DNA from 2 places in the Geodermatophilus sp. SYSU D01180 genome. Region 2 is predicted to be linked to the other one. Evidence: predicted binding sites of a transcription regulator. Region 2 holds the regulator's gene; the other holds the start of a gene.
What was found. The regulator LexA, encoded in region 2, represses DNA repair genes until DNA is damaged. The targets are predictions, from matches to a motif close to TCGAACANNTGTTCGA.

Region 1 (5,661 bases), on a different contig from region 2:
GCGGTCGGCCTGCCGCAGCTGCCGACCGTCGACGTCCCGCTGCCCTCGCTGCCGTCACTCCCGGCGCCGGCCTCCACCGACCCGACCGCGCCGCAGGCCCCGGCCGCCGCCCCGGGGGCCCCTGCGGCCGCCCGGGGGGTCGACGGGGACGCCTACGCCTACGACCTCGGTGGCGGCGCGGCGCGGATGGCGCCCTCCGGCGGCGGGGCCGCGGCCTTCGGGCCGTCGCGGCTGCCCGGGAGCGGCTCGCCGTCCGGCACCGCGTCCGGCGGCGGCGGGGTGGACGGCTCCGGCGGGGTCGCCGGCGGCTACGACGGCGCCGCGGTGCCGGTCTTCGGCGAGCTCGGCGGGCTCGACGGCGGCGCGCTGGACGAGGAGAGCAGCACGGTGAGCGCCGACGGCGCCTCCCCCGGCCCGGCCCTGCCGCCGGCCGCGCTGGTCGCCGTCGTCGCGCTGGCCGGCTGCACCGCCGCGCTGGTCCGCACCTCCCGGGCGGTCCGCGCCCGCTGACCCCGGTGGGCGCCGGCGCGTGCGCTGGTACCCTCGGGGGGCGCGTCCCGTGTGCCGTCCGAGGCAGGCAGGGCGCGCGACGCGTGTACGACCCTCCTGCTGCAGACGTCCTGCAGCCGCCCAGACCAGAGGAGGTGGGGTTCTCCGTGCGTCACTACGAACTGATGGTCATCCTCGACCCCGACCTGGAGGAGCGCACGATCGCTCCCTCCCTCGACCGGTTCCTGACCGTCGTCACCAACTCCGGTGGCACCGTCAAGACCGAGATCTGGGGCCGGCGCCGCCTGGCCTACGAGATCAAGAAGCACGTCGAGGGCATCTACGCGGTCGTCGACATCCAGGCCGAGCCCGCCGCGGTCGCCGAGCTCGACCGTCAGCTCAACCTGAACGAGTCGGTCCTGCGGACCAAGCTGCTCCGGCCCGAGGTCCACTGACCATGGCCGGCGAGACCGTCATCACCGTCATCGGCAACCTGACCTCCGACCCGGAGCTGCGGTTCACGCCGTCGGGGGCCGCGGTCGCCAACTTCACGGTCGCCTCGACGCCGCGCACCTTCGACCGGCAGTCGCAGGAGTGGAAGGACGGCGAGGCGCTGTTCCTCCGCTGCAACGTCTGGCGGCAGGCGGCCGAGAACGTGGCCGAGTCCCTCACCCGCGGCTCGCGGGTCATCGTCTCGGGGCGCCTCAAGCAGCGCTCGTTCGAGACGAAGGAGGGCGAGAAGCGCACCGTCGTCGAGCTCGAGGTCGACGAGATCGGCCCCTCGCTGCGCTACGCCACCGCGAAGGTCACCCGCGCCTCCCGCGGTGAGGGTGGCGGCGGCGGTGGCGGTTTCGGCGGCGGTGGCGGTGGCGGCGGTTTCGGCGGCGGCGCGAGCGACCCGTGGTCGACGCCCGCCGGCCCGTCCGACGAGCCTCCCTTCTGAGAAAGGACCCCTCGCCCCCCACGCCACGCTCCGCGCGGCGCGGGCCCCTGCGAGAGGGCCGTTCCCATCTCCTCACCACTAGTCGTACCTGGAGAACCCAGTGCCCAAGCCCCCCGTGCGCAAGCCCAAGAAGAAGGTCTGCCAGTTCTGCAAGGACAAGGCGACCTACATCGACTACAAGGACACGACGCTGCTGCGGAAGTTCATCTCCGACCGCGGCAAGATCCGTGCCCGCCGCGTGAGCGGCAACTGCAGCCAGCACCAGCGGGACGTCGCCACGGCCGTCAAGAACAGCCGTGAGATGGCCCTGCTGCCCTACACCTCGACGGCGCGCTGACCATGAGCACGATGAAGCTGATCCTGACGCAGGAGGTCACCGGTCTCGGGTCCTCCGGTGACACCGTCGAGGTCAAGGGCGGCTACGGCCGCAACTACCTCCTGCCCCGCGGCCTGGCCATCGTCGCCACCCGCGGTGCCGAGAAGCAGGTCGAGTCGCTGCGCCGGGCGCGTGCCGCCCGCGAGGTGCGGTCGCTCGAGGAGGCCCAGGCCGTGGCCGGCCGCCTCTCCGGCCTGACCGTCCGGGTGCCCGCCCGCGCCGGCGACGGCGGCCGCCTGTTCGGCCGCGTCACCACCGCCGACGTCGCCGCGGCCGTCACGGCCGCCGGTGGCCCGGAGCTGGACCGCCGCCGCATCGAGCTGCCGAGCAGCATCAAGACCACCGGCAAGCACGCCGTCACCGTGCGGGTGCACCCGGAGGTCACGACGACCCTCCCCATCGAGGTCGTCGCCGGCTGACGAAGGACCACCCTTCCCCCCACGCCTCACTCCGTTCGGCGCGGGCCCCTGAAGGGCGGCCGTTCCACCACCTCACCAGCCCGCGAGGGGCGTCGGACACCCGTCCGGCGCCCCTCGCGGCGTCTCGGGGGCCGTGGCCGCCCTCCCGGTCCCCCGAGCCCCGGACGGCGGCGGCGCGGCCGGGCTCCCGGTCCCTGTGGGTGCCTGTGACGGCTGCGCCGGGCGGGACGACACGACACGCCCGGAGCCCCCGGCGCGCCGACTTTCTCGTGTCCACAGCCGGTGGGCGGCCGGGACGCAGGTGACGCCCGCGGGACCGCGGCACGACGGGTCGGTGTCCCCCCTGTCTCCACATGTCGACTCCGGCTGTCCACCGACTTGTCCACAAGTTGTGCAGAACGCGGCCCACACGGGTGTTGGACGGGTCCGTCCCCGCTTCCTAACGTCGTCTCCTGCGCCGGACCTCCGCGAACTGTCGGTGGCTCCGGGTAGTGATGTCCTCGAACGCGTGTTCGAGAGGCACGCGAGGCGTCCTGGTGCTTCCCCCACCGGGCCCCGGCCGGGCGGCCGGGGTCTGTACGCGCGCGCGTGCCACGAGAGAGGGAGGTACCCAGGTGGCGGTGGCCGACGACTTCAGCCGGCCGCAGGCGACGGCGCCGGAGTACGACCGGCAGCCGCCGCAGGACGTCGCGGCCGAGCAGTCGGTGCTGGGCGGCATGCTGATGAGCAAGGACGCCATCGCCGACGTCGTGGAGCAGTTGACCGGCAACGACTTCTACCGGCCGGCGCACCAGGTGATCTACGACTGCATCCTCGACCTGTACGGTCGGGGTGAGCCGGCCGACGCGATTACCGTCGCCGCGGAGCTCAACCGCACCGACCAGCTGTCGAAGATGGGCGGCGCGGTCTACCTGCACACGCTCATCGCCTCCACGCCGACGGCGGCCAACGCGGGCTACTACGCCCAGATCGTGGCCGAGCAGGCCACCCTGCGCCGCCTGGTCGAGGCCGGCACCCGCGTGGTGCAGCTGGGCTACGGCGCGGCCGGCGGGCGCGGCGACGTCGACGACATCGTCGACCGCGCGCAGCAGGAGATCTACGAGGTCACCGAGAAGCGGATGAGCGAGGACTACTCGCGCCTCGAGGACGTCCTGCAGCCCACGATGGACGAGCTCGACGCCATCGCCTCCCGCGGCGGCACCGCCCGCGGCGTGCCCACCGGCATCCGCGACCTCGACGAGCTGACCAACGGCCTGCAGGCGGGCCAGATGGTCGTCATCGCCGCCCGCCCCGGTGTGGGCAAGGCGCTGGCGCTGGACACCCCCATCGCCACTCCGGACGGCTGGACCACCATGGGTGCGGTCCGGGTCGGTGACCGGGTCCTCGGGGCAGACGGCCGCCCCACGACCGTCGTGGCCGCGACCGACGTCATGACCGACCGGCTCTGCTACGAGGTGCACTTCTCCGACGGGTCGGTGATCGTCGCCGACGCCCAGCACCAGTGGCTCACCACCGACCGCGCCGCCCGCCGGCTCGGGGAGCGCGGTGAGGCTCGCGTCCGGACGACGGAGGAGCTGGCCCGCTCGGTGCGGTGCGCGACCGCCGACCGCCGGCTCAACCACGCTGTGGTCAACGCCGCTCCGCTCGACCTCCCGGAGGCGGACCTGCCGGTGCCCCCTTACGCGCTCGGCGTGTGGCTCGGCGACGGCACCTCCGCGGCGGCGCAGTACACCAGCAACGACCCGGAGATCGCCGCCTACATCGAGGCCGAGGGCCTGGACGTCGTCCCCACCGCGGCCGACCGGCGGTACGCACTCGAGCTACCGGCCCGCCCCGCACCGGCCGCGCGGCCGTGCCCCATGTGCGGCGAGCCCTTCGTGCCGAAGACCTCCCAGGTGCAGACCTGCGGCAAGACCTGTGGCGGCGCCTTGCGGGCCAGCGGTGGCGTGGGCCTCCAGGCCGCCTGCCCCGATTGCGGCGGCCCGTCCAGCGGGTTGGTCCGGTGCCAGGACTGCCGGGACGACCACGGCACCGTCAAGGCCCTCCTCCGCGGGCTGGGCGTGCTGGGCGACAAGCACATCCCGACGGCCTACCTGCGGGCGGCGGTGGCCCAGCGGCGGGCGTTGCTGGCCGGGCTGCTCGACACGGACGGCACGGTCACCGTGGGCGGTGCGGTCCAGTTCGCCGTCACCAACCGCCGGCTCGCCGAGGATGCCCGCGAGCTCATCGCGAGCCTCGGGCACCGGGTGCGGATGAGCACCAAGCGGGTGCACGGCCGGAGCGAGGCGTCCTCGACCTGCTACACGCTGACCTTCAGCACCGACGACGAGGTGTTCCGGCTCGAGCGGAAGAAGCTGCTGCACAAGGAGCGCGGCCGGCGGACGTTCACGGCCCGTGGCGTCCGTTTCATCACCGACGTCCGGCCGATCGAGAGCGTGCCGGTGCGGTGCATCCAGGTCGACGCCGCCGACTCCCTGTTCCTCGCCGGCCGCAGCCTGATCCCCACGCACAACTCGACCCTGGGGCTGGACATCGCGCGGTCGGCCACGGTCAAGCACCACATGCCGGCCGTCATCTTCTCGCTCGAGATGAGCAAGCACGAGATCACCATGCGTCTGCTGTCGGCCGAGGCGAAGGTGCCGCTGCACCACATGCGCGCCGGCACGCTGTCCGACGAGGACTGGTCGAAGCTGGCCCGCCGGATGGGCGAGGTGGCCGACGCCCCGCTCTACATCGACGACTCGCCGAACATGACGATGATGGAGATCCGGGCCAAGGCGCGGCGGCTCAAGCAGCGCAACGACCTCAAGCTCGTGGTCATCGACTACCTCCAGCTCATGACGTCGGGCAAGCGCGTCGAGAGCCGCCAGCAGGAGGTCTCGGAGTTCTCCCGGGCGCTGAAGCTGCTGGCCAAGGAGCTCGAGGTCCCGGTGATCGCGATGTCGCAGCTCAACCGCGGCTCGGAGCAGCGTCAGGACAAGAAGCCGATGCTGTCGGACCTCCGCGAGTCCGGCTCGATCGAGCAGGACGCCGACATGGTCATGATGATCCACCGCGAGGACATGTACGAGAAGGAGAGCCCGCGGGCCGGCGAGGCCGACATCATGCTGGTCAAGCACCGCAACGGCCCGACGGCCAACGTCACCGTCGCCTTCCAGGGCCACTACAGCCGCTTCGTCGACATGGCGAACTGAGACACGGCCAACTGAGACACGGCCAACTGAGACACGGCCAACTGAGACCGGCCAACCGAGACACGGCCGACCGACCGGCCGCGCCGAGGCGCAGGAGGGCCCGGGACCGTCGTGGTCCCGGGCCCTCCGTACGTCCGCGGTGTTCCACGTGGATCACCGAGCGCGACGTTGCAACGACACACCGTTGCACTGCAACGTCGTGACCCCGGTCGCGCCCGCTCGTTGGTCCGGGCCGAGCAC
Region 2 (5,661 bases):
TCGCGCGCCTTGGTCTCGATGAACTCCTCGATGTCGGGGTGGTCGATGTCGAGGACGACCATCTTGGCCGCGCGCCGGGTGGCGCCACCGGACTTGATGGTCCCGGCGGAGGCGTCGGCGCCGCGCATAAAGCTGACCGGGCCGGAGGCGGTGCCGCCGGAGGACAGCAGCTCCTTGGACGAGCGGATGCGGGAGAGGTTCAGGCCGGCGCCGGAGCCGCCCTTGAAGATCAGCCCCTCCTCCCGGTACCAGTTGAGGATCGAATCCATCGTGTCGTCGACGGCGAGGATGAAGCAGGCGCTGACCTGCTGCGGCGCACTCGTGCCGACGTTGAACCACACGGGGCTGTTGAAGCTGAACACCTGGTGCAGCAGCATCCAGGTCAGCTCGTGCTCGAAGACCTCGGCGTCGCCCTCGGTGGCGAAGTAGCCGTGCTCGCGGCCGGCCGCGCCGTAGGTGAGCACCACCCGGTCGATGAGCTGACGCAGGCTGCTCTCCCGCTGCGGGGTGCCGACGGCGCCGCGGAAGTACTTCGTGGTGACGATGTTGGTGGCGTTGATGCTCCACTCGGAGGGGAACTCGACGCCGCGCTGCTCGAAGTTGATCGAGCCGTCACGCCAGTTGGTCATGACGACGTCGCGACGCTCCCACGTCACCTCGTCGTACGGGTGGACGCCGGCGGTCGTGTAGACCCGCTTGACCTTCAGTCCCTTCCCCCTGGTCGGCGCCTTGGCGGCCCGGCGCGTACGGGCTGCCGGGCGGTCCTCGATCTCGGTCACGAGCTCTCCCTCGGTGAGTGGTGCGGGCGGCTGGGGAAGAGAGCCACCCTGTTCCTATCTGGTCCTGCTGACGGTTCCGGTGGTGCTGGGAGGGCCGGCGACGCTGCCGGCGCACGTCTGGTCGCGAGCGCGGCGGTCAGCCGTCGCGGGCGGTGGAGGGGGTGCGGGCGGAGCCCCGGCGGCGCGGCGCCGGCGGCTCGATCTGCAGCCCGGGCAGCGGCGGGGTGCCGCCGCGGTGGTGGCGGGCCCGCAGCTCGGTGATCTCCTTCTCGAAGTCCTCGACCGAGGTGAAGGCGCGGTAGACGCTGGCGAAGCGCAGGTAGGCGACCTCGTCGAGCTCGCGCAGCGGCTGCAGGATCGCCAGGCCCACCTCGTGGCTGGGGACCTCGGCCACGCCGCTGGCGCGGATGGCGTCCTCGACCTGCTGGGCCAGCTGCTGGAGCTGGTCCTCGTCGACCGGCCGGCCCTGGCAGGCGCGCCGCACGCCGGCGACGACCTTGGTCCGGTTGAACGGCTCGCTGACCCCGCTGCGCTTGACGACGGCGAGCACCGCCTCCTCGACGGTGGTGAACCGGCGACCGCAGGCCGGGCACGAGCGGCGGCGACGCGTGGTGGCCCCCTCGTCGGCCTCGCGCGAGTCGATCACCCGGCTGTCGGGGTTGTGGCAGAACGGGCAGCGCACTGCGGTTCACCTCCCTCCGCGGAAGACCTGCCCGGACCGGGGACCCGGCTCGGGCGGCTGGTGCCGGCGGGCTCGTTCCGGTCCTGCCGGACCCGCCCGCCTGCCTGTCGTCTGTGGACCCCTCTGGGGACATCCGGTGGACACCCCGTGGAGGTCCTGAGGACGGCCTGTGGAGGACTTCCATCGGTGCAACTACTAGATGTAGGGGGACAGTAGGCCCCGCTCCACTACATCTGCAAGACGAGAACCCGCGTGTCTGTTCCGTCGAGATCCGGCCGTGACCCCGCGGTGACCACGCGCGAGCAGGACCCCCTCCCGTCACACGACACGCCGGGGCGCCACGCGTGTCGGCGCGCGGAGAGGCACGCCCGGGTGTATCCGGCCACCGCCGGCAGGGGACGACCGGGCACCCGGACGGCGCGCAGGCGCCTCCCGGGACGTCCGGCCGGACGCCGGTGGAGGGGTGCGGAGGACCGCCGGGGACGCGCCCCGGCGTCGGGTCAGGCGGTGGGGCGGACGGCGGGGCGGCCGCCGCGGGGGTGCGGCACCAGGTCGCCGAGGCGGATGGGGCGGGTCAGCATGTCCGGCTCCTCCGCGACGGCACCGTCGGCCGGCACCGGGCAGATGACGACCGGCATCTCGGCGGTCGCGGCCCGGTGCCGGCCGGAGCCGGCGGGCGCCCGGTGCCGGCCCGCGGCGGCCGGGCGGACGGCGGGCTGCTCGGCGGTGACGTCGCCACCGTGCCGGCGAGCGCCGCGGCGGGGGGCGCGGGCGCCCGGGACGACCGCGCGGCGGGCCACGGCCGGCAGCGCGGCGGTCCCCGTGGGGTCGGCGATCCCGTCCGCGGGACCGGAGGCCAGCGTCAGGTGCCGCTCGGGCAGCCGCACGAGGGCCAGGTCCACCCAGGCGTCCTCCCCGTCCGCTCCCGCGGTGTCGCGCAGCCGGACGCGGGCCTCGCACCCGCCGGTCGCGTCGTGGCGCCAGCCGTGCATGGCACCCGGCACCCAGGTGCCGTCCACGAGGACCTCGACGTCCTGCGGGGACCGGAAGGTCACCGCTGCGCTGCTGTTCACGGCTGCTGACACGCTCCTGACCGTAAGTGCCACGACGACTCCGGACGGTAAACGACGGCGCCTGCATGGTTGACGAACTCACCGGCGCGGTCTCGTCACATTCCCCGGGTGACGGCGCCGGACGGGGCGCCTACGGCAGACGGAGCACCTGCCCGGGGACGACGACCGCCCCCTGCAGGTCGTTGAGCGCCTCGATCGCGTCGACCACCGCGCGCACGTCCTGGTCGGCGCCGGCGACCTCCGCGGCGATCGACCACACCGTGTCCCCGCTCTCGACCACGACGCTGCTCTCGCCGGCCAGGCGCAGGCCGTCGTGGGGAGCGAGGAACTCCCGGCCGAGGGCGGCGCCGCCGACGCCGGCGGCGAGGACCAGCACGGTGACCAGGCGGCGACCGCGGCGGGTCAGCCGCACCGGCGCCGGGGCCGGCGCACACCGCGCGCGGACGGCGGCCCGGGCGGGCTCCGAGTGCACCGGGCGCCCGCTCGGGCGGGCCGGGTCGCGACGGGCGCGCGGCCCCTCGGCGGCCGGGCCGGCGGTGCGCGCGGGAGCCGCGGCGGGACGGTCGGGCACCGGCCGCAGGCGCCCGGTGACGCGAGGACCCGAGCCCGGCAGGGCGGCGCGCGGCGCCGGCCGGCCGGCGTGACCCGGGGATGCGGAGCGGGCCGCACCGGCCGCCGTCGCGCCCTCGCCGCGGAGCGGCGGCCGCCACGGGACCCGGACCGCCGCGTCGAACTCGAGCACTGCCTGCCGCACGCTGCCCATGACCGCTCCTCCTGATCGGGTCGACCGCATCGAACACGCGTTCGATCGAACGCCTGATCGGATGTCTACCGCACGGGTCCGACGAGTGCGAGAGCGGCGCGGCGTGTCCTTCGAACACACGTTTGAACCTGCGGCGCCGGCGCGCTACGGTCCGTGCGGGCGCACCGCCCGCCGACCGGCCTCGGGGCCGGGAGGGCGACGGACGGGCCGCGGGGACGCGGCCGGCGAGGAGGAGACGTGGCGGGCACGAGCGGGACCGGCCAGGGCATCCGGGGCGGCGGCACGACGACCCGCCGTCCGGCCGCGGAGCGCGGCGCCGGCGCGGAGAGCACGGGCGCCGTGCGCACCTTCCCCGACCGCGGCGAGGCCGGCGACGGCCTGACCCAGCGGCAGCGCCGGGTCCTCGAGGTCATCCGCGACTCGATCGAGCGGCGCGGTTACCCGCCCTCGGTCCGCGAGATCGGCGAGGCGGTCGGCCTGTCGTCGGCGTCGTCGGTCGCCCACCAGCTGTCGGTGCTGCAGAAGAAGGGCTGGCTGCGGCGCGACCCCAACCGGCCGCGCGCGCTCGACGTGCGGCTGCCCGGCGAGACCGCGGGCGAGACCGCCCCGGCGGCGCCTGCCGCGGCCGCCGACGGCACGACCGCGCCCACCTACGTGCCGCTGGTCGGGCGGATCGCGGCCGGTGGCCCGGTCCTCGCCGAGCAGGCGGTCGAGGACGTCTTCCCGCTCCCCCGCGAGCTCGTCGGCGAGGGCACGTTGTTCATGCTGCGCGTCGCCGGTGACTCGATGGTCGACGCGGCCATCTGCGACGGCGACTGGGTGGTCGTCCGCCAGCAGCCCACCGCCGAGAACGGCGAGATCGTCGCCGCGATGCTCGACGGCGAGGCCACGGTCAAGACCTACAAGCGCCGCGACGGGCACGTCTGGCTGCTGCCGCACAACCCGGCCTACGAGCCGATCCCCGGCGACGAGGCCACCGTCCTCGGCCGCGTCGTCACCGTCCTGCGGCGGGTCTGAGCCGCAGGTCCCCCGCCGGCGCCGGAGCTCAGGCGCCGGCGGGCGGACCGCCGGACCGGCGGCGGCGCAGCCGCCCGCCGAGCCACACCAGCGCGGTCGCGACGACGGCGGCGGCCACGCCCGCGGTCACCGGCGACAGGCCCCCGGGGTCCCCGCCGAGCAGCGCCGACGGCGACGGGTCGGCCGCCCCGGACCCCGCCGGCGCGGGCGGCGCGGACCCCGCCGGGACCGGCACCGAGGTGACGTCCCCGGGCACGCCCTCACCGGCCACCAGCAGCCCGCTGCCGTCCGCGGTGAACGACACCGCCTCCCCCTGCGGCGCCTCGGGCAGCGCGATCCGCACCGGCTCGCCGGCCAGCGCCCCCGGGATGTCCGCGCCGGTCAGCGGCCAGACGTAGGCGTCGGTGTAGGTGCGCAGCGCGATCCGGCTGCCGTCGCGGGCCACCGCCCCGCCGGTGACCAGCAGCTGCCCGGCCCGGCCGACGGGACCGCCGGGCGTGCCGGTGAGCGTGAACGTCACCGTGCCGACGTCGGCCAGCGCCACCGTGCCCCCGTCGACCAGCGGCGCGGCCGGCCGGTAGACGTGGCTGGCCCCCAGCACCTCCTTGGTCACCACGTACGGGGTGCCGTCGGGGGCGAGCAGCAGCGCCTCGGCGTCGTGCGGGCCGTCGGGATAGGTCAGCCGGTACAGCGCCGTCCCCCCGTCGGGCCGCAGCGCGACGAGCGCGACCGTCGTCCGGACCGTGGTGTTGTCGCCGGTGTCGGCCAGCCACACGGTGCCGTCGGGGCCGACGCCGAGGTCCTCGGGGTCGTAGGGGTCCACCGGCGCGGTGGTCACGTCGACCACCCGGCAGGCGCCGTCGAGCACGTACACGGCGACCTGGTCCCCGCCGTCGACCATGGCGAGCATGCGGTCGCCGACGTCGACGAGGCCGGAGAGCTCGGCCAGTCGAGGGTCGGTCACCTGGCAGCGGACCGACGGGGCGGCCGGCTCCTCGGCGGCGGCCGGGGCGGCCGGGAGGGCCATCAGGCCCGCGGTCAGCAGGACGGCCGGTGCCCGCCGGGCGGCGCTACGCGGACGGGCGGCCGGCTCGGGCACTCGCCCAGCGTGACAGCACCAGCGCGTCGAGTGCGTGAACCACGCCCAGCAGCAGCAGCCCCACGGCCGCGCCCACGACGGCATCGGTGACCCAGTGGAAGTCCAGCGAGACCATCGCGATCCCGGTGGCCACCGGCCCGACGACGGCCAGCCACCACAAGGTGCGCTGCACCCGCGGCCCGAGCCCGTACTCGACCGCCTGCCAGCGCGCCACGCCCCACATGAGCACGGCGTTGGCCACGTGCCCG

Region 1: the regulator LexA is predicted to act here: its motif matches at 2,728-2,743, upstream of dnaB (replicative DNA helicase).

Annotation. Positions count from the first base shown of each region.
Region 1 covers NZ_JBJGZH010000019.1:47,253-52,913, forward strand. Annotated here, with positions in the region: gene ACI8AA_RS16960 (hypothetical protein) at 1-510, shown strand, start outside; gene rpsF (30S ribosomal protein S6) at 657-944, shown strand; gene ACI8AA_RS16970 (single-stranded DNA-binding protein) at 947-1,432, shown strand; gene rpsR (30S ribosomal protein S18) at 1,533-1,769, shown strand; gene rplI (50S ribosomal protein L9) at 1,781-2,227, shown strand; gene dnaB (replicative DNA helicase) at 2,848-5,421, shown strand.
Region 2 covers NZ_JBJGZH010000017.1:49,877-55,537, reverse strand. Annotated here, with positions in the region: gene ACI8AA_RS16025 (vitamin B12-dependent ribonucleotide reductase) at 1-779, opposite strand, end outside; gene nrdR (transcriptional regulator NrdR) at 916-1,461, opposite strand; gene ACI8AA_RS16015 (hypothetical protein) at 1,962-2,546, opposite strand; gene ACI8AA_RS16010 (LysM peptidoglycan-binding domain-containing protein) at 2,665-3,297, opposite strand; gene lexA (transcriptional repressor LexA) at 3,535-4,314, shown strand; gene ACI8AA_RS16000 (hypothetical protein) at 4,343-5,413, opposite strand; gene ACI8AA_RS15995 (phosphatase PAP2 family protein) at 5,385-5,661, opposite strand, start outside.